3 regions of the Dickeya sp. CFBP 2040 genome follow, and region 3 is predicted to be linked to each of the others. Evidence: predicted binding sites of a transcription regulator. Region 3 holds the regulator's gene; each other region holds the start of a gene.
What was found. The regulator Fur, encoded in region 3, represses iron uptake genes when iron is present. The targets are predictions, from matches to a motif close to ATAATAATGAGAACNACTATCAA.
Positions count from the first base shown of each region.

Region 1: the regulator Fur is predicted to act here: its motif matches at 8,524-8,546, upstream of Dpoa2040_RS07810 (Nramp family divalent metal transporter).
Region 2: the regulator Fur is predicted to act here: its motif matches at 5,916-5,938, upstream of fes (enterochelin esterase).

Region 1 covers NZ_JAAVXH010000056.1:102,339-112,906, forward strand. Annotated here, with positions in the region: gene Dpoa2040_RS07770 (helix-turn-helix transcriptional regulator) at 1-203, opposite strand, end outside; gene Dpoa2040_RS07775 (helix-turn-helix transcriptional regulator) at 503-790, shown strand; gene Dpoa2040_RS07780 (RpoE-regulated lipoprotein) at 972-1,562, opposite strand; gene Dpoa2040_RS07785 (GNAT family acetyltransferase) at 1,825-2,250, opposite strand; gene hemF (oxygen-dependent coproporphyrinogen oxidase) at 2,479-3,417, shown strand; gene Dpoa2040_RS07795 (YaiI/YqxD family protein) at 3,414-3,863, shown strand; gene maeB (NADP-dependent oxaloacetate-decarboxylating malate dehydrogenase) at 3,931-6,210, opposite strand; gene nudK (GDP-mannose pyrophosphatase NudK) at 6,519-7,103, opposite strand; gene Dpoa2040_RS07810 (Nramp family divalent metal transporter) at 7,250-8,485, opposite strand; gene grpE (nucleotide exchange factor GrpE) at 8,853-9,440, opposite strand; gene nadK (NAD(+) kinase) at 9,594-10,472, shown strand; gene recN (DNA repair protein RecN) at 10,556-10,568, shown strand, end outside.
Region 2 covers NZ_JAAVXH010000013.1:67,957-78,524, forward strand. Annotated here, with positions in the region: gene Dpoa2040_RS01550 (isochorismatase family protein) at 1-614, opposite strand, end outside; gene Dpoa2040_RS01555 ((2,3-dihydroxybenzoyl)adenylate synthase) at 618-2,246, opposite strand; gene Dpoa2040_RS01560 (isochorismate synthase) at 2,243-3,430, opposite strand; gene Dpoa2040_RS01565 (TonB-dependent siderophore receptor) at 3,514-5,724, opposite strand; gene fes (enterochelin esterase) at 6,035-7,327, shown strand; gene Dpoa2040_RS01575 (MbtH family protein) at 7,362-7,580, shown strand; gene Dpoa2040_RS01580 (non-ribosomal peptide synthetase) at 7,702-10,568, shown strand, end outside.
Region 3 covers NZ_JAAVXH010000028.1:28,161-38,728, reverse strand. Annotated here, with positions in the region: gene Dpoa2040_RS03945 (ROK family protein) at 1-280, opposite strand, end outside; gene nagA (N-acetylglucosamine-6-phosphate deacetylase) at 311-1,462, opposite strand; gene nagB (glucosamine-6-phosphate deaminase) at 1,487-2,287, opposite strand; gene nagE (N-acetylglucosamine-specific PTS transporter subunit IIBC) at 2,625-4,097, shown strand; gene glnS (glutamine--tRNA ligase) at 4,262-5,920, shown strand; gene fur (ferric iron uptake transcriptional regulator) at 5,996-6,442, opposite strand; gene fldA (flavodoxin FldA) at 6,790-7,317, opposite strand; gene Dpoa2040_RS03910 (methyl-accepting chemotaxis protein) at 7,735-9,420, shown strand; gene ybfE (LexA regulated protein) at 9,463-9,744, opposite strand; gene ybfF (esterase) at 10,009-10,568, opposite strand, start outside.

The DNA of each region.
Region 1 (10,568 bases), on a different contig from region 3:
TTCTCCGATAATTCCGCCCAGGCTATCGGAAATTCTTCATCGAACTTTCCCTCAATATCAAAATTCGCTGGCGTATTGGTGTAGCTATACGCTGGTGTGTTCATATACACGTGACGAGAGGTAATATCTTTTATTCCCCATGGTTCATTCAGCCCGTCCAACAAGGGAATAAACGCACGGAAATAATCTTGCGAGTCATTCATTGCAAACAACATCCTGTATGTAAACCCTTCACCAAAAACAAACCACAAAATAATTAACAAGATAATTAATTCACTTCATAATTCATCGAAAATAATATTTTGTGAAAAATAAATTTCGTTAATTATTAGCAACCATTCAAAAGTTATCGAACTATATCATCACCTAACATTTTCCTATGATATAGCTAATTTTTTTAAATGAAATTTAAATCAAGAGTATTTTTTACCTATAGAAGTGTGTAATAGTAAATGTATGTCACAAAAGAATAGTAATCAGCCACAGCCATCGAGGATAGAAAATGCGTTCAAGGAGAAAAGACTGGCATTCAGCAGATATCATTGCCGCGCTGAGGAAAAAAGGTACATCTTTATCAGCGGTATCACGGCAATCAGGATTAAGCTCTTCTACGCTGGCGAACGCGCTATACCGACCGTGGCCGAAAGGAGAATTGCTGATAGCCAACGCATTAGGGGTTAAGCCAGAGGAAATATGGCCCAGCCGTTATTATGATCCTGAAACCGATACATGGGTTGATCGTCAAAAACTGATGCGCAATTCGTCCAATAAATCACAGCCATCAGCCTGAACATCTGCCGCACAGACAGAGATAATTCGCCATGTCATATGACTACACAAAGCGTGATAAAAATGGCGATGAGAAAAAATAAGCTAGCCAATCATCAGGAGATTGGTTGCATGGCGTACAAAAAACAGCTACAGACGCCGGGATAACACTATCCCGGCTCTGAATGCACCACTAATATTGATTATTCCCGTCCCTGTGCGTGCCAGACAATCTTGCTGACTTTCCAGTTCCTGAGAATATCATCAGATGGCATCAATCCTTCCGGGCCGCTCCAGTCGCCGGAAAACAGGTAGCTGACGTGTTTACCTTGTGGCGCCACACACTCCACGCTGCGGGCATCCGCGCCCTGTCCCGGCTGACAGACGCCAAATGCTTTGCTGTAAAGTGAACTGAATTCATCGCCGATTTTCACCCCCCACTCGCTGGCAATAGCCTTGTCCATCACCGCTACCTGCTTCACCTGGCCTTTTGGCACGCCGCTGATTTCCAGCCTGACGCTGTCATCCTTGAGCGCTTCATAGATCGATACCAATTTGCCGTTGCGGGTTTCCATGCCGCCACGCAGGCGATAATCACCGTTCAACGCGTTGTCCAGCGCTGACTCCAGCATAGGCGTCGCAGCGTTGATTTCGCCGACACCGGCGTCTGACACCGTCAGACGATGGCCGAACCAATTGAATGGTGACAAACTGGACCAGGAAAAACCGGATAAGGTGCTGCACCCTGCCAGCAACAACGGGAAAACCAAAAACAACGGACGCACTTTTGTCACTCTCGACTCCTCAACATAAAACGGTACCGGCACACAGATGCCGCCAAGATTACCATTGTTCGGGCTGACCGGGAAAAACTTCGCCCTGGAAAAGGCGTTCCGCAGGGAAGGCCATCCCGGCAGCAACAAGGGAACGAACATCGGAACAGAGCAGTGAGTACCTGCTGGCGGGGAACGGCAATTCCGGCATCAAACAGGGAGGGAACTACGCGAAGTTTCTCAGGCACCGTTGGCAGCGCACAACGGTGCCAAATGGGAACGATCAATACTCCTGGTCTTCAATCAGGCGCTTGCCCAGCGTAATGCTATCGACCATGTCGTAATTCATCTTTTCATACATACTGATGACAGCGGTGTTGCTCTGACGCACCATCAGGTGGATCTTCGGGCAGCCGCGCGCGATCAATTTTTTTTCCAAACGACTGATCAACGCATTGGCAATGCCGCGACCACGATAATCAGGATGCACCCCCAGATAGTAGGCTGAACCACGGTGGCCGTCATATCCGCCCATCACCGAACCGACCACCTCACCGCCCACTTCCGCTACCAGAAACAGGTCAGGATCATGATTAAGCTTACGCTCAATATCCATCTCCGGGTCATTCCAGGGACGCAGCAAATCGCAGCGTTCCCAAAGGGTGATCACTTCTTCAAAGTCATCTTGCCTGAATATGCGGATTTCCATCACGGCTCGCCATCTAGAGTTAACAGGTCAATGTTGATTATCCCGCGATTCATCACAGACGCAATAACACTTTTCAGCAATAGCCGACAATCCATATCTGCGACGGACAATTCATGCCTGCAACAATTCCGGCAATGGGTGAACTGCCGAATTTCGATATACTAAGACAGAATAAGCCCAGGCTGGATGACGCCCAACCAGCCTTTCAACATCATGATAAGGGATATTATGAGTGCACCTGATATCAACGCGATCAAGCAATTTCTGCTCACACTACAGGACACCCTGTGCCGGCAACTGGAACTGACCGATGGCAACGCCACCTTTATTGAAGATGCCTGGCAACATGTTTCCGGCGGTGGCGGGCGCAGCCGTGTTTTGCGTCAGGGGCAGGTATTCGAACAGGCTGGGGTGAATTTCTCTCACGTTTCCGGCGCCTCGTTGCCGTCCTCAGCCAGCACCCACCGCCCGGAACTGGCTGGGCGCAGCTTTCAGGCGATGGGCGTTTCGCTGGTGATTCACCCGCTCAATCCGTATGTGCCAACCAGCCACGCGAACGTGCGCTTCTTCATCGCCGAAAAGCCGGGCGAACCCGCTGTATGGTGGTTTGGCGGCGGTTTTGATCTCACCCCGTACTACGGTTTCGAAGACGACGCTATCCACTGGCATCAAACCGCTTTTGATCTGTGCCAACCGTTCGGTGATGACGTCTACCCGCGCTACAAGCAATGGTGCGACGATTACTTCTTCCTCAAACATCGCAACGAAGCACGTGGCGTTGGCGGTCTGTTCTTCGACGATCTCAACACGCCGGACTTCGACACCAGCTTCGCTTTCATGCGTGCGGTGGGCGAAGGGTTCCAGCAGGCGTATCTGCCAATCGTCAATCGCCGAAAAGACATTCCGTGGGGCGAGCGGGAACGCCAGTTCCAGCTTTATCGTCGTGGGCGCTATGTAGAGTTTAATCTGGTGTGGGACCGGGGCACGTTGTTCGGCCTGCAAAGCGGCGGGCGCACTGAGTCGATCCTCATGTCGATGCCGCCGCTGGTGCGCTGGGAATACCGGTATCAACCGGAACCAGACAGCCCGGAAGCGGCATTATACCGCGACTTTTTACCCGCACGTGACTGGCTTGGGCTGGCTACACAGCCGGAGCCACGAGGATGACCGCCATTTGGGTGGATGCCGACGCCTGCCCCAACGTCATTAAAGAAGTGCTATACCGCGCCGCTGATCGCACTGCAACCCGCCTGACGCTGGTCGCCAACCAGCCTCTCAAAACGCCGCCTTCGCCACACATCCATAGCCTGCGCGTCGCCGCGGGATTTGATGTGGTGGATAACGAAATCGTGCGCCGCGTTCAGCCGGGCGATCTAGTGATCACTGCCGATATTCCGCTCGCCGCCGAAGTGTTGGCAAAACAAGCGGTCGCACTCAACCCGCGCGGTGAACGTTACACTCTGGATACCATACGCGAACGGCTGACCATGCGGGATTTCATGGATACGTTACGCGCCAGCGGCGTGCAAACCGGCGGCCCGGCTGCATTAAACCAACGAGATCGCCAGCAGTTTGCCAACGAGCTGGATAAGTGGCTGCGCCAGCAGGCGTAAAAAAACCGGCAGGGTAACCTGCCGGTTTGGTCTTTTCATCTCAGCAATATGTCAGCAATACGCCACATTACAGCGGCGCAGTCTGCGCTTCCACCACCGCCAGCGCCACCATATTAACGATGCGACGCACAGAGGCAATCGGCGTCAAAATATGCACCGGTTTAGCCACGCCCATCAGCACCGGCCCGACAGTCACACCTTCAGAAGAAGAGACACGCAACAGGTTGTAGCTGATGCGGGCGGCTTCCATGTTCGGCATGATCAGGATATTGGCCGCGCCTTTCAGCGGACTGTCCGGCATCTGCTCACGGCGAATGGCTTCCACCAGCGCAGCGTCGCCGTGCATTTCGCCATCAATCTGCAGTTCTGGTGCCATCTTATTCACCAGCTCCAGCGTGGCGCGCATTTTCTTCGCGGTTGGCGAATCTGAGGTGCCAAAACTGGAGTGCGACAGCAACGCCACTTTGGGTTCGATACCAAAACGACGCACGGTAGTAGCCGCCATCAGAGTAATTTCCGCCAGTTGCTCCGGGGTCGGATCCGGATTGACGTAAGTGTCTGCGATAAAGGTGTTGCCGCTTGGCAGCAGCAACGCGTTCATCGCCCCCGCGACATGTACGCCATCACAGTAACCGAGCACTTTCTCCACCACGCTGAAATGCTCGTCATAGTTACCAACCGTACCGCAGATCATCGCATCCGCTTCGCCGCGGTGAACCATGATGGAACCGATCAGAGTCGGGTTGCCACGCATGTCGCGTTGGGCCTGTTCCTGAGACACGCCACGGCGCTTCATCATCTCAAAATACTCGGTCCAGTATGCCTTGAAGCGTGGGTCGGATTCGTTGTTCACCACTTCAAAATCTTTGCCGATAGCTATCTGTAATCCCAACTTCTGGATACGTTTCTCGATCACACTCGGACGACCAATCAACACCGGGAACGCCAGCCCCAGCGACACCATCTCCTGCGTGGCGTGCAGCACGCGCGGATCTTCCCCTTCCGCCAGCACCACACGCTTCGGCTGAGTACGGGCCTGAGAGAAGACAGGCTTCATGAACAGGTTGGTTTTGTAGACAAACTGCGTCAGTTTCTCGATGTAATCATCGAAGTTTTCAATTGGGCGGGTCGCCACGCCGGATTCCATCGCCGCTTTCGCTACCGCCGGCGCAATCTTGATGATAAGACGCGGGTCGAACGGTTTAGGGATCAGATATTCCGGCCCGAAGGAGAGATCCTGATCGCCATAGGCAGACGCCACCACTTCGCTCTGCTCCGCCAACGCCAAATCAGCAATGGCGTGCACACAGGCCAGCTTCATCTCTTCATTGATGGTCGTCGCCCCTACGTCCAGCGCACCGCGGAAAATGAACGGGAAGCACAACACGTTGTTGACCTGGTTCGGGTAGTCGGAACGGCCAGTGCACACAATGGCATCCGGGCGCACTTCTTTTACCAGCGGCGGCAGAATTTCCGGTTCCGGATTAGCCAACGCCATAATCAGTGGACGCGGCGCCATGGTTTTTACCATCTCCTGCGTCAGCACGCCTGGGCCGGAACAACCCAGGAAAATATCCGCGTTCGGAATAACATCGGCCAATGAACGGCTGCCGTTATCATCAATAGCATATACCGCCTTGGTTTCCGCCATGTTGGCTTCGCGGCCTTTGTAGATAACGCCACGGGAATCGCACACCACGATGTTTTCGTGCTTCAAACCCAGCGCCACCAGCAGGTTCAGGCAGGCAATGGATGCCGCGCCCGCGCCCGACACCACCAGCCGGACGTCGGCAATTTGTTTTTCCACCACACGCAAACCATTCAGCACTGCTGCGGTACAGATAATCGCGGTGCCGTGCTGGTCGTCATGGAATACCGGAATTTTCATGCGCTCACGTAGCTTCTGTTCGATGTAGAAGCACTCCGGCGCTTTGATATCTTCCAGATTGATACCACCGAAGGTCGGCTCCAGCGCCGCGATCACATCGATAAGCTTGTCCGGGTCCTGCTCATCCACTTCGATATCAAACACATCGACGCCAGAAAACTTCTTGAACAGCACCCCTTTGCCTTCCATTACCGGCTTGCCGGCCAGCGCACCGATGTTGCCCAACCCAAGCACTGCGGTACCGTTGGAGATCACCGCGACCAGATTGCCGCGCGCGGTATATTTGTAAGCAGCCAGGGGGTCTTGCGCAATTTCCAGACAAGGCGCAGCAACACCCGGAGAATAAGCCAATGCCAGATCACGCTGGGTTGCCAGCGGTTTGGTCGGGGAGACCTGGATTTTTCCCGGCACCGGATATTGATGGAAATCCAGTGCGCTTTGCTTAAGTTGTTCATCCATAGCTAATTACCTTATTTTATCGCTTTGTTAGTAGGGCAGCAGGTCACCCAGTGTATCGTGTCTGTGATTTGCGAAACCATGAAGCATTACAAAATCCGCGCCGGAATACCGCTTAATATAATTAATTAATGAGATTGAAACTCACTCACCTCAGCGAGCGCTTTCCCGATATATATACCCTAAATAATGCGAGTTACAGGAAGGATCAGTCAGAGCGGCAACGTTGCAAATGTACTCCCACATAAGCAACAAGGGGCCAAATTGGCCCCTTGTTATCGACATCATCAACTTACGGTTTTATCGTGCGGTTAACGTGCGTTGGCAAACCAGCCATTAATCTGTGCGTGCTGCAATAACATAATGGTTTTGCCATCTTTAATGCGGCCATCTCTGACCATGGTCATCGCCTCACTAAACGGCAACTCCAGCACTTCGATATCTTCATCTTCCACACCCCCACCAGAAGTGCGTTTTTGCGTATCATCATATTCCGCAGCGAAAAAATGCAGCAATTCGGTTACACCACCCGGCGACATATAAGCCTCAAACAGCTTTTCCACTTCACCGATCCGGTAGCCGGTTTCTTCGATAGCCTCATTACGGATACACTGTTCCGGCGACTGATCATCAAGCAGACCGGCACAGGCTTCCAGCAGCATCCCGCTGTCGTTACCGTTTAGATACGTCGGCATACGGAACTGACGCGTCAACACCACCGTGCCTTTTACCCGGTTATACAGCAAGATGGTCGCACCGTTACCACGGTCATACACTTCGCGCATCTGGCGCACCATGCCGCCATTCTTCCGCTTCAAATCGAACACATATTTATGCAATACAAACCAGTGATCAGATAACAGCTTCTTCTCAACGATAGTAATCGGCACCGACATAATTGCATCTCTGTATCAAAAATCAGCTTCAGATAATAGGCCGGGCATCGACGAATTGCACGTAATCATCAGTGAAAGCAGAAAAGTCGTAACCACAAAAAGCAAACGCCCCCGACTAGCGGAGGCGCAACGAAGAACGCGTCAAGTCATCCCAGCAGCGTATCGATAACCAGATACAGATTGAGCGCAATCACCATACAGACGATCACCTTGCCGGTGTTCTGTACCCAGCGACTGTTCACCAGGCATCCCATCAGGTCGCGGTTACCGGTAAACACCAGCAATGGAATCAACGCCAACGCAATGCCGAAGCTCAACAATACCTGGCTTAACACCAGCACCCTGGTCGGGTTCATACCGGACAGAATCACAATAAAAGATGGCAACATAGTCACAACGCGGCGAATCCACAGCGGAATATGAAAACGCACAAACCCCTGCATCACCACCTGACCGGCCAGCGTCCCCACTACGGTGGACGACAACCCCGCCACCACCAGGCTCAGGCCAAAAATAGTCGCCGCCGCCTGCCCCAGCAACGGTTTCAGCGTCAGATACGCCTGATCCAGTTCAGCAATCGAGGTATTGCCGCTAAAGTGAAACGCCGCCGCCGCTGTCGCCATCATGGCCAGATTCACGAACCCGGCGATAGTCATAGCCACTGCAACATCTACCTTGGTAGCGGAATAACGCTCGGCACGGGTTATATGGCTCTGCTGCTGCGTCAGAGACGAATGCAGATAAATGACATGCGGCATGATAGTCGCACCCAGCACGCCGGCAGCCAGCAACACCGCATCAGAATTAGGCAAACTGGGCACAACCATCCCCTTCGCCAGAGAAGCCAGCTCCGGGCGGGAGAAAATCAACTCAACAATGTAGGCCGCCGCAACGAATAACAGTAAGCCGCCAATCACCATCTCCAGTGGTTTTTGCCCACGCTGCTGTAATGTCAGGATCAAGAACGTGGCAATTCCGGTGAGGATTGCCCCCTCCAGCAACGACACGCCAAGCAATAACTTAAAACCAATTGCCGCGCCGATAAATTCAGCAAGATCCGTCGCCATAGCGATGATCTCGGCTTGTATCCAGTAGGCCCAGACAACAGGTTTCGGGAAACGATCACGAATATGCTCCGCCAGATTCTTGCCGGTTGCGATACCCAGTTTGGCAGAGAGTAATTGGATCAACATCGCCATCAGGTTGGCCCAAACCACCACCCACAGCAACTGATAGCCATACGCCGCGCCCGACTGAATATTGGTAGCAAAATTACCGGGATCGATATAACCGATCGCCGCGATAAAGGCCGGCCCCATCAACGAAAGCTTGAGCTTTCTTGATGTTCGGCTGACTGATTCCACTACACGACTCCCCGGCATATGAGTACCCCTTCTGACGCTACTGTTTTATGACTATCGCAAAAATGATAATGATTATCAACTGCATTTATAGTGAAAGAAGTGATTACTCTGATAGGTATTGACGATGCTTTTGTCTGACAGACAGCACACATTTTAATACGAAGAGACTAACAAAATACAAACAAAAAAACGACTAATGAATAATCACCCCAATAAAGCACTTTACACAATACCACACAAATAAAACATTTAAGCAACAAGAGCCATTTATTAACAACAGAGTGGGAACAGAGAAGAAGGTCAGGGTAACAATGAAAGGAAAGATATGATGAAACACCCCAGGAAGGAACCCATTGGCTACTTCCTGGAGGGCAACAGAAAGAGGTTACTCTTTGGCTTTGGAGACGGCAACCATCGCCGGACGCAACAAGCGACCATTCAAGGTATAACCCTTCTGCATCACCATCATCACATGGTTAGGCGCATGATCGGCAGATTCGATCAGGGTCATAGCCTGATGAACATCCGGATTAAACGGTACATTCACTTCTGCCACCACCTCAATGCCAAATTTGCTCACGGCAGAAAGCATCGCTTTGAGCGTCAGTTCAACCCCTTCGATCATGCCGGACAGCGCCTCATTGGATTTGTCCGCCATTTCCAGCGCACGCTCCAGGTTATCAATCACCGGCAGTATTTCACTCGCAAATTTCTCCAACGCGAATTTATGTGCCTTTTCCACATCCAGTTCGGCACGACGACGAATGTTCTCCATTTCGGCGCGGGCACGCAGTGCGCTTTCACGCTCGCGCTGCTGAAGTTCGTTCAGTTGCGCTTCCAATTCTGCGATACGTTCATCACGCGGGTCAGCGACATCCGTCGTCTCTGGCACGGCATCCGCTTGCTGACCTTGCGCTGTTTCCTTTTGATCCAAGACTTGCTCGTCAGGCGACTTCTGTTCTTTACTACTCATGAAAATCTCCGCGTTTTTCGCATTCATCTCGCTAGTTCGCTTATTATGGGGATCAAAACCGGGGTTTCAAGGGAATCACTCACATATTATTGGTCTGATTATCGGTCCAAAAACCGTGAGCTGCCGGTGTTCTTATGAGGATAACGCACCCAAATGAACAGATCGTTTAACTGCATTGGCATTGTTGGTCATCCACGTCACCCACATGCCTTGACCACCCATGAAATGCTGTATCACTGGCTACGCGCACAGGATTACGCCGTCGTAGTCGAACAACAGATTGCCCGCGAACTGCAATTAACAGACGCCATGACCGGCAGCTTGTCGGACATCGGTCAGCAGGCAGACCTGGCGGTGGTGGTCGGCGGCGACGGCAACATGCTGGGCGCCGCACGGGTGCTGTCTCGCTACGATATCAACGTTATCGGCGTTAACCGCGGTAATCTCGGCTTCCTCACCGATCTCGACCCGGATCATACTCAGCAACAGTTGAGCGAAGTGCTGGCCGGTCGCTACATTCGTGAACAACGCTTTATGCTGGAAGCACAAGTGTGCCGTGCCAACCATCCCAACAGTAGCAGCACCGCCATCAACGAGGTCGTGCTTCATCCCGGCAAGGTAGCACATATGATTGAATTTGAAGTCTATATTGACGACAAATTCGCTTTCTCCCAGCGCTCTGACGGTCTGATTATCTCCACCCCTACCGGCTCTACCGCTTACTCGTTATCCGGCGGCGGCCCGATACTGACCCCATCATTGGATGCGATTGCCCTGGTGCCGATGTTCCCACACACCTTGTCGGCTCGCCCACTGGTGATCAACAGCAGCAGTTCCATCCGGCTAAAATTTTCCCACATCACTCAGGACCTGGAAATCAGCTGCGACAGTCAGATTTCACTGCCGGTTCAGGAGGGTGAAGAAGTGCGTATCCAGCGCAGCAAGCATCAACTAAACTTAATTCATCCTGAAAATTACAGCTATTTCAATACATTGAGCAGCAAACTCGGTTGGTCTAAAAAATTATTCTAAAAGTGGCGCTTGCTACTTTACTGTACAAAAAACCAGTCTATACTGTATTTAATAACAGTTGTTGTTACATACAGGACACTATCATGCTGGCGCAAC
Region 2 (10,568 bases), on a different contig from region 3:
TGCTCGCTGGTCAGGACCCGGCCACAACGACCTGCGGTGTAACGCAGCGCCATCAGATGTTCTTCCTGAGAAAAGTCCGCCAGTGCATCGGCTACCATGAACGGTTTAATATCGCGCATAAACGCATCGGTGGCGGTCGTCAGGCAACCGATATGGGCATACACCCCACAGATAATCAACTGATCGCGGTCTGCGGTTTTCAGCCGTTGTTCCAGATCGGAACGCTGGAAGGCGCTGTAACGCCATTTCACCAGCACGGTGTCGTTGGCGTCCGGCGTCAGGGCGGCAGTGATTTGCTGTTGTTCCGGATGACGGTTCAGGCCCGGTCCCCACATGTCGTTGAGCAGCGCCCGGTCAGCATCGCTTTGTTGGTTGGGTTGGGCAGTATAAAACACCGGGATACCCAGCTGATGGCACGCTTGCCGAATACGCACGACATTGGCGATCAACTGTTCGGTCAGCGGACTGTTTTCTCCCCAGAAATTGAGAAAATAGTTCTGCATATCGTGAATCAGCAAGGCAGCGCGCGAGGCGTCAACCGGCCAGTTAACCTTGTTGACCGGCACCTGCTCGATACCGGGAAGCGGATAGGCGTTTAGTTTTGGAATAGCCATGATTTATTCTCCTGCAGCGGTGGCCGCTACGCGCTGTTGCGCCAGCTGGCGTAGCCGCTGTTTATCGACTTTACCCACCGCGGTTTCCGGCAGAATGGGCAGTTGTTCAAATCGGTCCGGTAATTTGTAGTCGGCGATACCCTGCTCGCGCAGATGACGGCGCAGCGCCGCTGCTTTGAGCGGTTCGCGGGTGACCAGAAACGCGCAGCTTTTCTCGCCCATCATTGCGTCGGGCACCGCCACCAGTGCGGCGTTGATCACCGCTGGGTGACGGAGCAACAGGTTCTCGATCTCTTCGGCGGCGATCTTTTCCCCGCCGCGGTTAATCTGATCTTTTTCGCGCCCCACTACTTGCAGATAGCCATCCGCCTGCTGGATAACCACATCGCCGGAGCAGTAGAAGCCCTGATTGTCAAACACCTGGCGGTTATGTGCCGGGCTGCGGTAGTAGCCGCGGAAGGTATACGGCCCACGCGTCATCAGGCGACCCGGTTCGCCGTGCGGCAGCGGATTACCGGCGGCATCGGCCACCCATACTTCGTCATCGTCGCTGATAGGGCGGCCCTGCGTGGTGAATTGATGGGTATCGTCGTCGTCCAACCGGGTGTAGTTCACCAGCCCTTCCGCCATGCCGAATACCTGTTGCAACTGGCAACCCAGCTCCGCCGGTATGCGTCGCGCCAGCGATTCGCTTAACCGTGCGCCACCGACCTGCAATACGCGCAGGCTCGCCAGCGCGTGACGCTCGCCCGATAACGCCACCGCCTCCAGCCACAGTGTGACGGCGGGTGGCACCAGCGCGGTCAGGGTGATGCGGTGCTGTGCAATCAACGGGAAGCAACTGGCTGGGCTGGGGTCGCTTGCCAGCACCACCGTGCCGCCGGCATAGAACACGCCCAGTGCGCCCGGTGAACTGAGCGGGTAGTTATGGGCGGCGGGCAGAGCGCACAGGAAACGGGTATGGGCGTCAACCTGACAAATTTCTACGCTGCCGCGAATGCTGTAGTAGTAATCGTTGTGAGTGCGGGGAATCAGTTTTGGGGTGCCGGTGCTACCGCCGGAAAGCTGGAAAAATGCCACCTGATCGGCAGGCGTCGGGGTAGCTGGCGTGAGTTCGCCCTCTTCCTGCAACAACTGCGACAGATCCTGTGCTGGGTTGCTGTCGCCGCGCAGGATGACCTGCCGTAGCGATGGACAGCGTTTTTGCAGTTCGTCGATAAAGCGATCATCCGCAAACAATGAATGGCTACGGTCGGCGATTAACAGCGTTGGCGCGATCTGGTCGGCATAGGCGCACAGCTCGCTGCGCTGATGGCTGAACAGGGCGTTGACCGGCACGATGCCTGCACGCAGCAACGCGAAGTAAGTGAGGTAAAATTCGGCGATATTGCCTAACTGCACCAGCGCGGTTTGCCCCGGCGTTATTCCCCGGCGTTGCAGCACGCCAGCCAGTTGCGCCACGCGCTGATTCAACTGGCGGTAACTGAACGTGCGGTCACCGTCGATCAAGGCAATATCGTCATTGTTGGCGTGCCGGGTGAGGATGTCGCCCAGCGGCACATCCAGCCAGTAGCCCCGTTCCCGATAGCGCTGTTCCAGTTCGGGCGGCCAGCGGGTGAATTCAATCATCATGCTGCACACTCCTGATCCTGTCGCAGACCAAATGCACGCAGCATGGTGCTCAATTTAACGCCGGTTTCGTGCCATTCAGACACGGGCTGAGAGTCTGGCACGATGCCAGCGCCGGCAAACAGTCGCACCCGGTTTTGCTGTACTTCGCCGCAGCGAATGGTCACCACCCATTGACCGTTGCCTTGATCATCGCACCAGCCGACGATGCCGCCGAACAGGCCGCGTGTGAACGGCTCCAGTTGGGCGATGCGATCTCGCGCCGCTTCAAACGGCACACCGCACAGCGCCGGGGTAGGGTGCAGCAGGCACGCAATCGACAGCGCATTTTCCCGTGCGTCCAACACGTCGCCTTGAATCCGGGTCGCCAGATGCCACAGCACCGGCGTGCTCAGTAGTTCCGGCGTGTCTGGAATGGTGAGTGTCCGGCAGCGCGGTGCCAGCACCCGGCGGATATCATCGGTGACCAGCCGGTGTTCGTGGCGATCTTTGGCTGAGGCCATCAGCGTACGGCGCAGACGTTGGTCTTCCACCGGGTCGTCGCTGCGACGGGCTGAACCGGCCAACGGTTGCGACACAATCAGGCTACCCTGTTTATGCAGCAGCAATTCCGGGCTGGCGCCCAGCAGTGCGCCCTGTTCCAGCGGCACGTGGAAGTTGTAGCTCCAGGGATTTTGCTGGTTGATCTGTCGCAGCAGGCGGATTGAGTCGAGCGGCTGCTCGGTATCGATATCCAACAGACGAGACAGCACGATTTTATTCAACTCACCGTTACGGGTGGCAGCGACGCCGGCGCTGACCATCTGGCAAAACGCATCGTGACCCGGCACTTCACGTATCCGGCGCGCCCTTATCGGCGTGGCGGGTTGTGTGTCGGGCGGTAGCGTATCGCGTGCGAACCAGTGAGACTGTTGCGGCACGAACAGGCGGGCAGGCTGGCGTTTGTCGAACGGGATAGCGCCCACCAGCAATGGCCGGGCGATACCATCCTGCCTGGCACGGGCAAACAGTGCGTTTACCTGCTGTTGAACGCTGCCTTGCAGGTGGCCGCCATCTGCCACGGGCATCGACAAGGCGGCATAACATCCGCGGGTATGCAGGCTGTTGTCGGGAGACAGAAACAGAAAATCATCGTGCTGAAGCGTGCGAACATCCAGCGATGAAGAGGTGGCTGCGAGCGTTGACACGGGGTTTTCCTTATGTCGGAAGTGGAACAAAATAGTGATGCGCCGGCGTCACCGCAGGGCGGGAAACCCCGCCCTGCTGCCTATTACCAGCTATAGTTGACCGTTGCGACGACAGTACGTCCGCTGCCGTAGAAGCAGGCGGTATCGCTACCGCATGACGCCACGTAGCGCTTGTCGGTCAGGTTGTTGACGTTCAGTTGCACGGTGGTGCCTTTCAACTGCGGTGTGAGTGAACCCAGCTCGTAACGCGCCATCGCGTCGTACAGGGTATAGGCCGGTACTTTGAAGCTCTCGGCGTTATCGCCGTAGGTAGAACCGACATAGCGCACCCCGGTGCCGAGCGTGACGCCTTTCAGCGGGCCGTTCTGGAAGCTGTAGCTACCCCAGGTGGAAGCGGAATGGCGTGGAATAGACGACGGTGCTTTGTTGACCTGGTTGGCGGTGTTGCTTTCCTTAGTGACCGCATCGGTGTAGGTGTACGCCGCTATCAGGCTGATTTCCGGCGTCAGTTGCGTATGTACTTCCGCTTCCGCACCTTGGGATTTCACCTTACCGATCTGCTCCTTGTATTGGGTCACGCTGTTGTACGAGGTGATATTTTTCTGCGTGATATCAAACAGTGAGACGGTCAGCAGCGTATTACTGCCTTTCGGCTGGAACTTGATGCCGACTTCAGTTTGTTCGCCGGTTGTCGGTTTAAACGCAGGTGTGCCGGGTGCGCCGGAGTCCAGGTTGGGTTCAAACGAGGTGCTGTAGCTGACATACGGCGAAATACCGTTATCGAAAGCGTAGAGCAGGCCGGTACGACCGGTGAATTTACTGTCGTCTTGCTGTGTTGACGTACTAGTTATGTGGTTTTGCGTGCGTATTTGGCTCCAGTCATGGCGACCGGACAGCAGCAGGTTCCACTGGTTCCATTCCATCTGGTCTTGCAGATAGACGCCAACCTGATCGAGTTTTTTCTTGTAAGACGTGTCCAGTGCTAGCTGACTGTCGCTGACCAGATAAGAACCACCGTAGCTGGGGTTCGCCCAGTCAAAGTTGTACTGGTCGCCGCGCTTGAGCCAGTAGTTGTAATCGCGATCCTGCCATTTGTAATCCACCCCACTGAGTACAGTGTGTTGGACATCGCCGGTTTCCAGTTTGACCTTAATCTGGTTATCCAGACCGATTTCGTCGGCGTCAAGTTCTTCACGGATCTGACGGCGGGCCAGCGAGGTATCGGAGATTTCCGGGTTACTCGTACTATAAACCAGATACTTGTAGCGCTCCCTCAACTGGGAGTAGCGGAAGTTTTGCTGGAAGGTCACGTTGTCATTGAATGAATGATCAAAAATATAACCGATACCGACCTGCTCGCGTTTTGACCGATTATAGTAGGGGTCGCTGACGTTCAGGTCATAAGGGACATAGCCAGCGCTGGCTTCGGTCACAGTGCCGATTTTAGGCAGGAAGTTGCGAAAGCCCGCCTTAGGATCGTTCTGGTAGCTGGTCAGCAGCGTAAAGCTGGTGTCGCTGTTAGGCAGCCAGGTGATCGCCGGCGCGATGGCGACACGTTTTTCTTTGTAATCCTTGACGAATTCGTCACGGGTGCTGGCGATGCCGTTGAGGCGGTAGAGCAGGGTTTTATCGTCATTGAGTGCGCCGCCAAAATCAAACGCCGCTTCGCCCAGACGCTGATTACCCGCGCTGAATTGCACTTTGTGGATATCTTCTGCCGTCGGGCGTTTGCTGGTCATGCTGATAAGCCCGCCGGGGTTGACCTGTCCATACAATACCGACGCCGGGCCGTGCACCAGCTCTACCCGCTCCAGCAACCAGGGGTCTATTTTCCCCAGTGCTGCACCCTGACCACTCAGGCCATAGCTCAGGCCGTCAAGGAACTTTGGCGCGTAACCGAAGCCGCGGGAAATGACTTCATCGTTACGGTTGGAGGAGCCACGGTAGTTGCTGACCACGCCGCTGGAGTAATTCAGCGCGTCGGACACGGAAGAAACCGCCTGCGCATCCATCTGGTCGCGGGTTACTACGGTGACTGTTTGCGGGGTTTTTATCAGTGGTGTGCTGGTTTTGGTGCCGGAAGCGCTCTCTTTCGCCACGATGCCTTTCAGCGGAGCGGTAACGCTCTCACCAGCCGTGGCGGATACGACCATGGTGTCGGTGCCGCTAGTGGTGTCCGCCGCCTGTGCGTGTGCTGCCACCAGCAAGGTGGAAGCCAGCACGGCTGGCATCGCATTTTTATTTTTTTGCCAAGACTTTAATTTTGCTAATTGGTTATTCCTGGTGCTACGCATCAGTTCTCCCCTCCTGAGAAAGACCTTATTTTTTATATGTTTCAGGTTATATATTCCCGGCCTTGCCGTTCATCTCATTTATCCAGTTAATTAACTTTAAATTCATGCTGTTAATTTTATCTGTCATACATTTTTGACCGGGACATCAGTTTTTTATCCCGACAGACATCGGGATTTACATCTTATTGCAAATGTAAATGGTTCTCAATATTATTTCTCTTGTCTAAGAAATTGTAAGTTCACAAACAAATACATTAGTTCTGTTAATTAAATGTAAGTGAAACGTAAAGGGCAGCCCCAGGAGGTTTTGATGTCGGCAGCACAGCCGTCAGGTTTCGCCGCAACACTTTTGTCATCACCTCAGGCAGGGGAAGACGTTTGGTGGCAACAGATAGCCAGACAGGGAACACCGTTGGTGGAAGCACTGGATGCCGCGCGGGTGCGGGTTACCTTTCTCTGGCGCGACCCGGACGGTGACGAACGCCATTCCGCTATCCGACGGGTGTATGCCGATATCAATGGTGTCACTGATCACCACAGCACCGATCCGCAGAGCCTGGAGCGACTCCCCGGTACTGACATCTGGCACTGGTCGATGGTGATTGAGCATGACTGGCGCGGCAGTTATTCCCTGATCCCGATTGAAGCGGCGCGCTTGCCGCCGGTATTTAGCGACGACGAGCAAGTGCGTAATAAGCAACAACGGGAGTGGTGGTGTTCGCTATTTCCCTGCGCGATTGCTGATCCACTCAACCTGAACCAACCATGGCGAGAACGGTTATCGGCGGCGCATATGCCGGCAGCGTTGCCACAACCGGCCTGGCAGGCGGTGGACAACGGCTCGGCATTGCCGCCGGACGCCACCCGGTTGACGGTGTTTGACTGGAAGAGCGAACAGCTCGACAACCAGCGCCGTATCTGGCTGTACACCACCGGGGTGAGCGATGAACCGGCACAACGGCCATTATGCATTGTGCTGGACGGGCAGAAATGGGCCGACGATACGCCGCTATTTGCCGCACTGGATACGGAAACCGACGCCGGATATTTACCACCCGCGGTCTGGTTGTTTATCGATGCGATTGACGGGGAAACCCGTAGCCGTGAACTGCCGTGCGATGCCGCGTTCTGGCAGGCGGTGCAACAGGAACTGTTGCCGCAGGCAGCGCGCCTGACACCGTTCAGCGACGACCCGGATCGTACGGTGGTAGCCGGGCAGAGCTATGGTGGGCTGGCGGCATTGTACGCCGGTCTGCACTGGCCGCAGCGTTTTGGCCGCGTGTTAACCCAATCCGGGTCGTTCTGGTGGCCGAACCTGCAATTCATCACCGACTTTGATCAGCGCGACACGCTGGAACCCGGTGTGCTGATCACCGAGGTGCGCCAGAGCGGCCAGACGGCATCGCCGCTGGTGATTTTTCAGGAAGCGGGGCGACGCGAGGCGGATATCGCCTTCGTCAATCAACAGATGCATGAGGCGCTGATAGCGGCGGGGCATCAGGTTCACCAGCGTGTGTATGCCGGCGGACATGACACCCTGTGCTGGCGCGGCGGATTGATTGACGGATTTCGCTGGCTGCTGAACAACGACAACGCCCGATAATGCGCGGCAACTCTTATCACATGAGGTAACAACAATGAGTCAGGAACAACTGAATCCGTTTGACGATGATCGTTTGACGTTTCTGGTGCTGGTCAACGAGCAGCAGCAATACAGCCTGTGGCCAGAGTTTGCCGCGGTGCCGGCGGGCTGGCAGGCGGTATACGGGCCGCAATCCCGTGAGGCGTGTATCGCTTATACCGAAACTCACTGGCAGGACATGCGTCCGGCCAGTCTGCGCACCCGCGAAGCCTAACCGGCGTTCCCAGTCAGACTGTTTCCGTTGACGGAGTAAGGAAAACAACGTGTCAGAGCGATTTAACCAGGCGCAGTCACCCAGCACAGCGCAGTTACCCAACATAACACTTGCACCCAACATGGCACTTTCACCCAATCAAGCCGAATTACCTGGCCAGCCTGCATCTTCCCACGAATCAACGCTGACGCCGTCGGTGGATTGGCAGGAACTGCCGCTGGCGGCGGCTCAGCCTGGTATCTGGATGGCCGACCAGATAGCCAGCCAGCCGAATGCCTTTACCGTGGCACATGCGCTGGAACTGAACGGCCCGGTCGATCCGGCTCGCCTGCTGGCGTCCATCCGTCAGGGGCTGGCGGAAGCGGATACGGTACAGGCGCGCTTTGGCCTGAATGATCTCGACGAGCCGGTGCAGTGGCTGCCATCCACACCGGGTGCTGTGGCGATGGACGAACCGGAATGGCTGGATTTCAGCGACCCGGCGCAGGGCGAACACGCCGCCTGGGCGCTGATGCACGCGGATCTGGCGGCACCGTTGCCAGCCGATGGCGGGCAACCGCTGTATCGGCAGGTGATTATGCAGGTGTCGGCGCAGCCGGAACGATGGTTCTGGTATCAGCGCTTTCATCACCTGATGGTGGATGGTTTTAGCTTTGATGCGCTTACCCGGCGGATGGTGACGATTTATAACGCGCTTATCGCCGGTGAAACGCCACAGGCGTCGCCGTTTACGCCGTTTGCCGATGTGGTGGCGGAGTATCAAGCGTGGGAACGCTCGCCCGCCTGTCAGCAGGCGGCGGCGTTCTGGCGCGATCATGCCAGCCAGTTGCCGACACCGGTGTCACTGGCGGCGGACGTGTGTGAGACCGCGCCAGCAGGCACTCGTACGCTGTACCAGCAGGTGACGTTGCCTGCCGCACCGTTTGTTACGCTGGCGGAGCAACGGTTTGGCGGTAAGGTGCAACCGGCTGAAATCGCTATGGCGGCGCTGGCGGTGTACCTCTATCGCATGAGCGGCGAGCCGCGTTTGTCGGTCGGTTTTCCGTTTATGCGGCGGATGGGTTCAGCGGCACTGTGCGCCTGCGGCCCGGTGGTCAACGTGCTGCCGCTGCAATTGACGCTACAACCTGCGATGTCGTTAATCGATGCCGCTCAAATGTTACAGACGGAAATCAAGGCGGTACGGCGTCATCAGCGCTATGAAGCGGAACAGTTGCGGCGTGATCTCGGTCTGGTTGGCGGCAGCGAGGGGTTGTACGGGCCGGTGATTAACTTCAAGGTCTACAACGCCGGGTTGACGCTGGGGAACACGCCGGTAACGACGCACGTGCTGGCGATGGGGCCGGTGGACGACATGGAGTTTACCCTCGGCGTACAGGACGGCGAGTTACAGCTGGAACTGGTCGCCAACCCGGCGCGTTACGACAGCCCCGCCTTGCAGGGGCACGCGCAGCGTCTGCAACACCTGTTGGCGCAACTGGTAGCGCAACCGGATCAGGCCATCGGCGCACTGAACCTGCTCTGCGACAGCGAATGGCGGCATATCGACGGCTGGGGTAGTGGCCCGTGCCTGACGATACCGGCGACGTTGCGCTCAGTACTGGACTGCTTGCAACAACAGGTACAGCAACAGCCGGATGCGCTGGCTGTCGCCTGTGGGCGCGAGCAGCTTAGTTACCACGAGCTGTCGGCGCGGGTGATGCAACTGGCACGCCGGTTGATGGCGCAAGGAATTGGTTCGGGCGATGTGGTGGCGATCGGCGTGCCGCGCTCGGTGTCGTCGGTGGTGGCGATTTTCGCGGTGCTGGCCAGCGGCGCGACTTACATGCCGCTGGATCTGGATTATCCGCGCGAGCGTCTGGCGTTGATGTGCGACGACGCGCGTCCGGCGCTGCTGCTGACCCACAGCGCGGTGCGTGCACAGATGCCGGAATTGCCGCAGGTATTGTGCCTGGATGAGTCCAGCTTGCGGGCCGAGTGCGCCCGGTTGCCCGCCCACCCGGTGACGGATGCGGAACGGCGCGAACCGCTGTGCGGCGACCATCTGGCCTATATGATCTATACCTCCGGCTCTACCGGGAAGCCGAAAGGGGTGATGAGTACCCACGCGGGTTTGCTCAACCTGATGATGTCGCATTCAAGCTTCCTGTTCGGCCCGGCAATCGCCCGTTTCTCACAGCAACATGGCCGCCGTTTGCGTGCCGGACACACGGCGTCATTCTCCTTCGATTCCTCCTGGGAACCGCTATTTTGCATGATGATGGGCAGTGAATTGCACATTTTCGATGAAGAACTGCGTAAAGATGCCTGGGCGCTGGTGCAGCATTTTAATCAGATGCCTGTCGATTTATTGGATATCACGCCGTCATTCTTCACCCAGATGATCGACAGCGGTTTGCTGGAATCGGATAACCATCAGCCTGTTTTCATCATGATTGGCGGCGAAGCGGCCACGCCGCGGCTGTGGCAGCTGATGCGTCAGCATCCGCAGATGGAAATTCATAATTATTACGGACCGTCGGAATACACCATCGATACGCTGGGCGCACGGGTCACGGTGGCGAGTCAGCCGGTTATCGGCCAGCCGGTCGCTAATACCAGAGTCTGGCTGCTGGATAACCAATTGCGCCCGGTGCCGGTAGGGGTACCCGGCGAGCTGTATATCGCTGGGCCGGGGTTGGCGCGCGGCTATTTGCGTCGCCCGGATCTCACTGCTACGCGCTTTGTCGCCTGCCCGTTTGTTCCGGGCGCGGTGATGTATCGCACCGGCGACCTGATGCGCTGGCGTCACGACGGTCAACTGGCGTTTATTGGCCGTGTTGACCATCAGATCAAAGTACGTGGTTTCCGCGTGGAACTGGGTGAAGTGGAAAACGCGCTGGTAGCGCTGGATGAAGTCAGCACGGCGGTGGTGATCGCCGAACCGCTCGGCGCGACGCATCGGCTGATTGGTTATTGCTCGGTGCCGGACGATGCCGCCCGTGAACA
Region 3 (10,568 bases):
CAAGTCTGACTGCCACCGTATGAAATGGCCGTGTTTCGGAGATAATTGAAATGGCGCGGCGTCCACCGGTTGATGCCTGCTGATCCACTTCTTTGATGAGACCACGTTCCAGCAACTGGCGGGTAATTTTTGTGACGCTGGCGGGAGCAAGTTGACTCTGTTCTGAAATCTGAATTCGAGAGATGGGGCCTTGTTGATCAATCAGGCGGTACACGACCGCACTGTTGAGTTGTTTGACCAGATCAATGTTCCCTATCTGGGTTTGTCCGCCTGTGGTCATTACGCATTACTCGTGTCGATGCAATACGTTTTACTGCTTATGAAAAACTTCTTCACCATTCACAAACGTATTGAGGATGTCAAAATCGCGGGTAAGTACCGTCAGGTTCGCCACTTTTCCTGTTTCAATGCTTCCCAGTCGGCGCTCTTCGCCGATGGCTCTCGCCGGGTAGAGCGTCGCCATTCTTAGTGCTTCATCCAGAGCGATACCCGCGTGTTCTACGCAATTGCGCACGGCATTAATCATGGTAAGTGCCGAACCACTCAGAGTTCCGTGATCGTCCACACAAATGCCGTCGCGGTAGTATATGGTTTTACCAGCAAATGTGAACTGGTCGATGCTGGAGCCAGCCGGTGCCGTGGCATCGGTGACCAGCACCAGTTTGTCGCCTTTGATGCGTTTGCTGTTGCGGATAGTGGCCCAACTGACATGGTGACCATCGGCAATGATGCCGCAATAGACTTCGGGTGCATCATAGACGGCACCGACCAGGCCGGGTTCCCGACCAGTAACGGGGGGCATGGCATTGAACAGGTGGGTAGCGAAGCGTATCCCGGCGGCAAACCCCTGTTTGGCTTGTTCCCAGGTGGCGTGGGAGTGACCGGCGGAAACCACGATGCCGACGTTGCTCAGCTGTCTTATCACGTGTTCGGGCACCATTTCCGGCGCCAGTGTGACTTTGCTTATCACATCAGCGTTGTCACACAGATAGGCGAGCAGTTGCTCGTCAGGCTGGCGGATAAAGGCTGCGTCATGGGTGCCTTTTTTCACCGGGTTGAGCCAGGGACCTTCCAGATGCAACCCCAGTGCCTGATGATGGTGCTGTGCGAGCCAGGTGCGCATCACGTCGATGCTGTGGCGCATAAATTCATCGGAAGAGGTAATCAGCGTCGGCAAAAAGCTGGTACAGCCGGATTTTTCGTTGGCTTTCTGCATGGTTTCCAGCGTTTTGACGGAAAGGCTGCTCAGTGCGTCGTTGAACTGCACGCCGCCACAGCCGTTCAATTGCAGGTCGATAAAGCCAGGGGCCAGTAATGCGCCTGCGAGATCGCGCCGGGGTAAATCGTCAGGCAGATCGCGTGTCAGGCAGACTGCCGCGATCATTCCATCGGTGACGACGATTGCATGGTCGTCAAGGATCTGGTGGCCGGTAAAAACACGACCATTGGTTAAAGCGTACATCTAAATAAGCTCCTGGCTCACCGATTACAGGTTTTTGATATTTTCAGCTTCCAACTCGCGGAAATATTTCACGGTTTTCACTTTTAATTCCATGGTGGAAGGCTCATCGCACACCATCAGCGCTTTAGCGTGTAACTGCAGGCAACTGATGGTCCACATGTGATTTACGTTGCCTTCCACCGCAGCCTGAAGGGCTTGCGCCTTGTGGCGACCACTGACCAGAATCATCACTTCTTCTGCATCCAGCAGCGTACCGACGCCCACCGTCAGGGCATATTTCGGCACCAGACTAACATCGCCGCCAAAGAAACGAGAATTAGCGATGCGTGTCTCTTCCGTCAGGGTCTTGATACGTGTGCGGGACACCAGAGAGGACGCCGGTTCGTTGAAAGCGATGTGACCATCATTGCCGACACCGCCCATGAACAGATGAATCTTGCCGTAAGACTTGATTTTTTCTTCATAACGGTGACACTCGGCGGCGATATCTTCCGCGTTGCCATTCAACAGGTTAATGTTTCCTTCCGGAATATCAACGTGGTTGAAAAAATTCTGGTACATGAAGGTACGGTAACTTTCCGGGTGGTCTACCGGTAGCCCGACGTATTCGTCCATATTGAAGGTGACGACATGTTTGAAGCTGACTTGTCCCGCATTGTATAGCGCAATCAAGGCGTTGTAGGCTTCCAGCGGCGAACTTCCGGTTGGCAGGCCAAGTATGAACGGGCGCTCCGCCGTTGGTTTGAAAGCATTGATGCGCTCGGCAATATAGCGGGCGGCCCATTTGCCAACTTCGGCGGGGGTTGTTAATGGAATTAGTCTCATGAGGTTCTCCTCGGAATCGGTTAGCAAAGGCAATTATTCGTCGGGTAAACGCAGTCGGATAGACCGGCTATCAGGTAATATGCCAACGCTGTGTTTTGATATTTAGTCTGAAGCTAGTGTAGCAAGTTTTTTTTAGACTTAAAATAAGTTGTATTAATATCGCGGCATAAACTTTTTGTATGTGCTTTTGTGGTGATAATTATCACATAATCATTGCTATTAATTTGCGTGGCGAATTATTTTTTTGGCACTCTGACCAGGCCCACATGGCTGGCGGGTGATTCGATGACAAGGCTGACAGACAATTTTATTGCCCGAAAGGGAAAGAGAGGGGAAGGTGAGTACACTCGGTTATTTACAAAAAGTGGGCCGTGCGCTGATGGTGCCTGTCGCTACATTGCCCGCGGCCGCCATCCTGATGGGGGTGGGGTATTGGATCGATCCGATTGGCTGGGGCAGTGAAAGCGCGCTGGCCGCGCTGTTGATCAAATCCGGTGCGGCTATTATCGAGCATATGGCGGTGCTGTTTGCAGTCGGTGTTGCCTACGGTATGTCGAAAGATAAAGACGGTGCGGCAGCATTGTCCGGGTTTGTTGGTTATCTGGTGTTGACTACATTGTGCTCGCCAGCAGCCGTGTCGATGATTCAGCACATCCCTCTGGCAGAGGTGCCGAAGGCGTTTGGCAAGATTGAAAACCAGTTCATCGGTATTCTGGTCGGGGTGATTTCCGCTGAGCTGTATAACCGCTACAGCCAGGTTGAGTTGCCTAAAGCGCTCTCTTTCTTCAATGGCCGTCGTCTGGTGCCGATTTTGGTTTCGCTGCTGATGATTGTGGTGGCGTTTGTGCTGATGTACGTCTGGCCGGTTATCTATAACGCGTTGGTTTCCTTTGGCGAACATGTTCAGCAGTTGGGATCGGTTGGTGCCGGTATTTATGCCTTCTTTAACCGTCTGTTGATTCCGGTCGGGCTACATCATGCACTGAATTCGGTGTTCTGGTTCGATGTGGCTGGCATTAACGACATTCCCAATTTCCTGAGTGGTCAGCAGGCGATTGATGCCGGTAAAGCCATTCCTGGCATTACCGGGCGTTATCAGGCTGGTTTCTTCCCGATCATGATGTTTGGCTTGCCGGGCGCGGCGCTGGCGATTTATCACTGTGCGCGGCCTGAAAACCGTAGCCGAGTGGCGGGAATCATGGTGGCAGCGGCCTTTGCGGCCTTTTTCACTGGTATTACCGAACCGCTGGAATTCTCCTTCATGTTTGTGGCACCAGTGCTGTATGTACTGCACGCCGTGCTGACCGGGATTTCGGTATTCATCGCTGCCAGTATGCACTGGATTGCCGGTTTTGGCTTCAGCGCTGGTTTGGTGGACCTGGTGCTGTCTACGCGTAATCCGTTGGCGACACACTGGTATATGTTGCTGTTGCAGGGCGCAGCCTTCTTCGTTATCTATTATGTGGTATTCCGCTTTACCATCACCCGCTTTAACCTGATGACGCCGGGGCGTGAAGCTGTCGCGGCGCAGTCCTCATCCGAGGGGGTAACCGCACCTGCCGGTAATACCCAATCGGTGGCGAGAGGCTATTTGCAGGCCATTGGCGGCAAAGATAACCTGACTGGGATCGATGCCTGTATTACTCGCTTGCGGTTGAGTGTGAAGGATTCCGGGCTGGTGGATGAGCCTGCTGCTCGTACTCTGGGAGCGGCTGGGGTGATTCGCCTCAATAAGCAAAGCGTGCAGATTGTCGTTGGTACCCAGGCGGAAAACATCGCAGCGGCGTTACGCGACGTTTCACAGGAATAATTCAGCAGGCGTTATCGCTGTCAGATCTCGACAAACGGAGCGTACGTAAACGTACGCTCCGTTTTTTTATCTTGAATTTTCATGAAACAAACGGTTGTTTCCCAGCGTGGCTTGTTGGATCATTAGTGGTTATGGGTTGTTTTTTTGCATTTGAGGAACCAAGCATGAGTGAGGCTGAAGCCCGCCCAACCAACTTTATTCGTCAGATTATTGATGAAGATCTGGCTACCGGTAAACACGACAATATTCAGACGCGTTTTCCTCCAGAGCCGAACGGCTATCTTCACATTGGCCACGCCAAGTCCATCTGTCTGAACTTCGGCATTGCTGAAGATTACAACGGCAAGTGCAACCTGCGCTTTGATGATACTAACCCGGTAAAAGAAGATATCGAGTACGTTGAGTCCATCAAGCATGACGTCCAGTGGCTGGGTTTTTCCTGGAGTGGCAATGTTCGCTATTCGTCTGATTATTTTGACCAGTTACACCAGTATGCGATTGAACTGATTAATAAAGGGCTGGCATATGTCGATGAGCTGACGCCGGAGCAGATCCGCGAATACCGCGGCACGCTGACGTCCCCTGGCACAAACAGCCCGTACCGTGATCGTAGCGTCGAAGAAAATCTGGCATTGTTCGAAAAGATGCGCAGCGGCGGTTTTGCTGAAGGTACAGCGTGTTTGCGTGCCAAAATCGACATGGCATCGCCGTTTATTGTGATGCGTGACCCGGTGCTGTATCGCATCAAATTTGCCGAGCATCATCAGACCGGCAATAAATGGTGCATCTATCCGATGTATGACTTTACCCATTGTATTTCCGATGCGCTGGAAGGGATCACGCACTCGCTGTGTACGCTGGAGTTTCAGGATAACCGCCGTTTGTATGACTGGGTGTTGGATAACATTACGATTGCTGCCCACCCGCGTCAGTATGAGTTTTCCCGGCTGAACCTGGAATATGCGGTGATGTCCAAGCGGAAACTGAACCAACTGGTGAACGAGAAGGTAGTAGAAGGCTGGAATGATCCGCGTATGCCGACCATCTCCGGTTTGCGCCGTCGTGGTTACACCGCTGCTTCTATCCGAGAATTCTGCCGCCGTATCGGGGTTACCAAGCAGGACAACACGGTGGAAATGGCCGCGCTGGAGTCATGTATCCGTGATGATCTGAATGAGAATGCGCCGCGAGCGATGGCGGTGCTGGACCCGGTAAAAGTGGTGATTGAGAACCTGCCGCAAGGGTATGAAGAGTGGCTTACCATGCCTAATCATCCCAATAATCCGGAGATGGGAACGCGTCAGGTGGCGTTCAGCCGTGAGGTATATATTGATCGCGCTGATTTCCGCGAGGAAGCCAACAAGCAGTACAAACGTCTGGTGCTGGGTAAGGAAGTGCGCTTGCGCAATGCTTATGTGATTAAAGCAGAGCGAATTGATAAAGATGAGCAGGGCGTGATTACTACGATTTACTGCAGCTGCGATACGGAAACCCTGAGCAAAGACCCGGCTGATGGTCGTAAAGTGAAAGGTGTGATCCACTGGGTATCAGCAGCTCATGCGCTGCCAGCACAGTTCCGTCTGTATGACCGCCTGTTCAGCGTGGCTAATCCAGGTGCAGCAGAGGATTTTCTCTCAACCATCAATCCGGATTCGCTGAGTATTGCTCAGGGGTTTGTGGAAGCTAGTCTGGGTAATGCAAAAGCTGAAAACGCTTATCAGTTTGAGCGTGAAGGTTATTTCTGCGCCGATGGTGTCTATTCCAGCCCTGACAATCTGGTATTCAACCGTACAGTGGGGTTGCGTGATAGTTGGGCAGGGTAACAGCCGCCAGACTAGCGGTAGCCAGATAAAAATAAAACCGCCGCGGCGGTTTTATTTTTGCTCAGTATCAGACGATTAGCGTTCGTCATGTGCGCTGTCGTCTTCACGGCAGTCGCCACTACTACAATGACCATACAGGTATAAGCTGTGGTTGGTCAGCTTGATGCCATATTTCTCTGAAATCTCACGCTGGCGCGCTTCGATAGACTCATCGCTGAATTCAATTACCCGACCGCAATCCAGACAGATCAAATGATCATGATGGTGCTGCTGAGTGAGTTCGAAAACGGACTTGCCACCTTCGAAGTTGTGGCGGGTAACGATACCTGCATCGTCAAACTGGTTTAACACACGGTAAACGGTGGCCAGACCAATTTCTTCACCCATATCAATCAGCTTTTTATATAAGTCTTCCGCGCTGACGTGGTGGCATTGAGGGTCCTGAAGGACTTCCAAAATTTTCAGTCGTGGAAGTGTGACTTTCAGGCCGGCCTTTTTTAATGCGGTGTTGTTGTCAGTCATGCGGATTTAGTCCTGTTACTTGCTTTATCTGGGAGGCTATTAGCCTAGTATCATCGGTTGGCTTAAAAAAGGTCACGTGTCTCAATTATAGAACCGCGCCATCGAAATGGAAACCATGGAACTTTTGCAAGATGATTCCCGTTAACTTGATGTATTCAGGCTGGTTATCTGCAAGAAACAACGTGTATGCAAGGATCGATCATTAAACATAATCCGGCTAACCGAATAGATAGTGTACCTTGTCAGAATGAAAAGTTAAAAAAATGTATTACTGATTGTGATAGGTTTTATCTATATACATACATCGGTATGGCTCTGGGTCGATTTGCCTCAGAGCCACAGGCGAATCAGGCCAGCAACTCTTTCAGATTAAGCTCGTCACTGATTTGTTTGACCCAGTTGGATACACGTTCACCGGTCAACTCTGGTTGACGATCTTCATCAATAGCCAGACCGACAAAGTGGGTGTCATCCGCCAGACCTTTAGAGGCTTCAAAGTAATAACCTTCAGTTGGCCAGTGACCAACAATGTTTGCGCCGCGCGGTTCGATGATATCGCGAATGGTACCCATGGCATCACAGAAGTACTCTGCGTAGTCTTCCTGATCTCCGCAGCCGAAGATGGCAACCAGCTTGTCGGTAAAATCAATTTCTTCCAGTGTCGGAAAGAAATCATCCCAGTCGCACTGTGCTTCACCGTAATACCAGGTCGGAATACCCAGTAGCAGAATATCAAAACGCTCAACATCTTCTTTGCTGCTTTTGGCAATGTCGTGCAGTTCGGCAACGTCGCTTCCTAGTTGCTGCTGGATCGTCTTGGCAATGTTTTCGGTATTGCCAGTGTCACTGCCAAAAAAAATGCCTATGAGAGCCATAGATAAAATAACCTCTTGATTCCTAAGGATATGGTGCCTGAGTCACCTACGATCCGCTAATAATAGCAGACACTGTCTGATGGATAAACGTGTATCTGTTGCGGTGTGCATAAATGGCATTGAAGTGACGGATTGGTTTTTTATTAACCACTTCCTTAATGTTTTTTTAATTTTTTTAAAATACGATGTTTGTATAGGAGGCTGAAAATATGGGAAATTGATTAAATATATAAATTTTATTGGCTTTTAATCGACATAAAACACTAAATGTTCCTGTGATTTTGACGATGACAGAACATGGTGCTTTATTGAATGTAAATGTGCAGCAATATTTATTACAAAGCGAGAGACTTTTTCATCGCATAACTTAGAACAAGCCTTATCTCTTCGATCAATAGCCCGTTTATGGAGTCAACTATGCAATTCCTGAAAAATATTGCCATCCGCACGGCCATGCTGTGGGTTCTTGGCATCTTCTGCGTGTTATGGGTTGCGGTTTCGGTTTACACCATGTACTCGTTCAAAACCATGAACGAAACTTCTAAAACCAGTGCGTTACTGGTTAACAATATGAACCTGGTCAATACGGGTAATGACCAATATTTTCGTATGGTCACCCGACTGGCGCGCGCGATTGACTACCGCCAGAGCGGGGATAACCAGAAAGCGGAAGAACAACTGAAGTCAGCACAGGCTGCGTTGGATTTACTGAAATCTAATCTGGAAGCATTCAAGAAGATTGACCATGCCGGCCTGTCTCAGGAATTGGTTGATGCGGTGACCCGCGACTGGAGTAATCTGATTACTCAGGGTGTCGATCCCATGTATCAACGTGCGGCAGACAAAAAATTTGATGAATACGACAAATATTCTAAAGACGTCGTTCCTGCCTTTAGCCGTCAATTCAATGTTTCTTTTACTAACTTCAACAAGGCTGGGTCGGAGATGTTCGTCGATGCCGGCAATCGGCTGGAAGCTATCACCGGTGTAGGACAGACTATTTTGCTGGCAGGCTTGGTCGCAGGTTTGCTGATGCTGTTCCTGACTGATCGCTATCTGGTGGCTTACCTGGTGCGTCCGCTTAACGATTTGCGTGACCATTTCCTGGTGATTGCTGCTGGTCGTCTGGGAAAACCGATTCTGGATTTTGGCAACAACTGTGTGGGTAAACTGTTCCCGCTGCTGCGTGATATGCAAACCAGTCTGGCTAATACCGTCAGTACGATTCGTACCAGTGCTGATTCCATTTATCAGGGCGTGTCGGAAATTGCTTCCGGTAACAACGACCTGGCGTCTCGCACTGAATCGCAGGCGGCAGCACTGGAAGAAAGCGCTGCCAGTATGGAACAGCTGACATCGACGGTGAAACAGAATGCTGAAAACGCCAGTCACGCCAGCCAACTGGCCCGCCAGGCGTCCACCACAGCCAGTAAGGGCGGTGAATTGGTAGACAACGTGGTGAAAACCATGGCGGAGATCTCCGGCAGCTCGAAGAAGATTGCTGAAATTACCAGTGTGATTAATGGCATCGCCTTCCAGACCAACATTCTGGCGCTGAATGCGGCGGTAGAAGCGGCGCGTGCGGGCGAGCAAGGGCGTGGATTTGCGGTGGTGGCGGGTGAGGTAAGAAGCCTGGCGCAGCGCAGTGCACAGGCGGCGAAAGAGATCGAAAATCTGATTGCCGAGTCGGTTCGTTGCGTGGATAACGGTTCAGCGCTGGTGGCCGATGCAGGTAGCACCATGAGCGAGATCGTTAATGCAGTGACCAATGTCACCGATATCATGTCTGAAATTGCCATTGCGTCGGATGAACAAAGTAAAGGTATTGCTCAGGCGGGTCTGGCAATCACGGAAATGGACGGCGTCACTCAGCAGAACGCCGCGCTGGTACAGGAAGCCTCTGCGGCAACACGTTCGCTGGAAGAACAGGCGATGGTGCTGACCGAAGCCGTATCGGTATTCCGGCTGACAGAGGAACAGATGACTGGGTTGCAGCCACGGCGTGAACGTCAGGCACCAGTCAGAGCAGTGGCTGCCCCTGCTGCCAAGGCATTGCCAGCCGCGACAGCCAGGAAGAGTAATGATAATTGGGAAACGTTCTGATGTGCTGAGAACGACCGGCGTCATGGATGACGCCAGTGAGCGTTAGTCTTGTTGTTCCGCCAGCTGCGCCAGCAGTATTTGTTCAATAAGTTCACTGCGGCTGATGCTTTTCTGCTCAGCCAATGCATTCAAAATATCTACTGCTTCACTGTTGATTTTCAGCTCGACACGACGCAGCCCCCGTACCTTGTCACGCCGCAATTGATTACGCTTGTTGATCCGTAACTGCTCGTCGCGTGAGAGCGGGTTGGTTTTAGGCCGCCCAGGGCGGCGCTCGTCCGCGAACAGATCCAGTGTGGTGCGATCCGTTTGTTCTTTTGCCATAACTAATGGTACTGCAAGCAATTCGGCCAAAACGCCGCACTGGATCACCGGGATTCGAATACTGGGGGTAATCCGTTGCTTTCAGCAACGCAGGCGGTGTTTTGATGAAATGTGGTTAACGATGCAAGTGGCCAGACAGCCGTCCCTCATACTTAGCGCGCCATAATACCCCAGCCGTTGAGGTGGCGACAACGTTTACTGGGGACAAGGCTCAATTAAACTGTGGTATGACGTCGATGGATATGGCTGCCGGCGTCCGATACCTCAGTCAGTGGTTAGAAATCGGTGGATAGCGCGTAGCACCGCCTCCGGTTTTTCTGCGTGCACCCAGTGCCCGGCGCCACTCACCACATGCGCTTTGGCGGCGGGAAACTGGCGCAACAGCACGTCGCGGTAGCTATCATCCAGATAAGGTGATTCGCTGCCGCGAATAAACAGGATGGGTCCAGTCCAGGCGGGCACCTCTCGCCAGCCGACAATGTGTTCGTACTCATCCCACAGCACCGGCACGTTAAAACGCCATTCTCCTTGCTGAAAGGATTTTAGTAAGAATTGCACCACACCCTCTTCACCCGGCAGATAATCGCGCATGATTGCCGCAGCTTGTGCCCGTTGCTCCACACCCGCGTCACTGGCGGCGCGAATGGCGGCGAACACCTTGTCGTGACGCCGAACCTGATAATCCACTGGGGCGATATCAATTGCCACGATACGGTCAATACATTTGGCAAGCGTCTCGGTCAGCGCCATCGACACTTTCCCGCCCATCGAATGGCCGATCAGAATGACTCGCTCCAACCCCAGCTCATCGATCAACTCGCGCA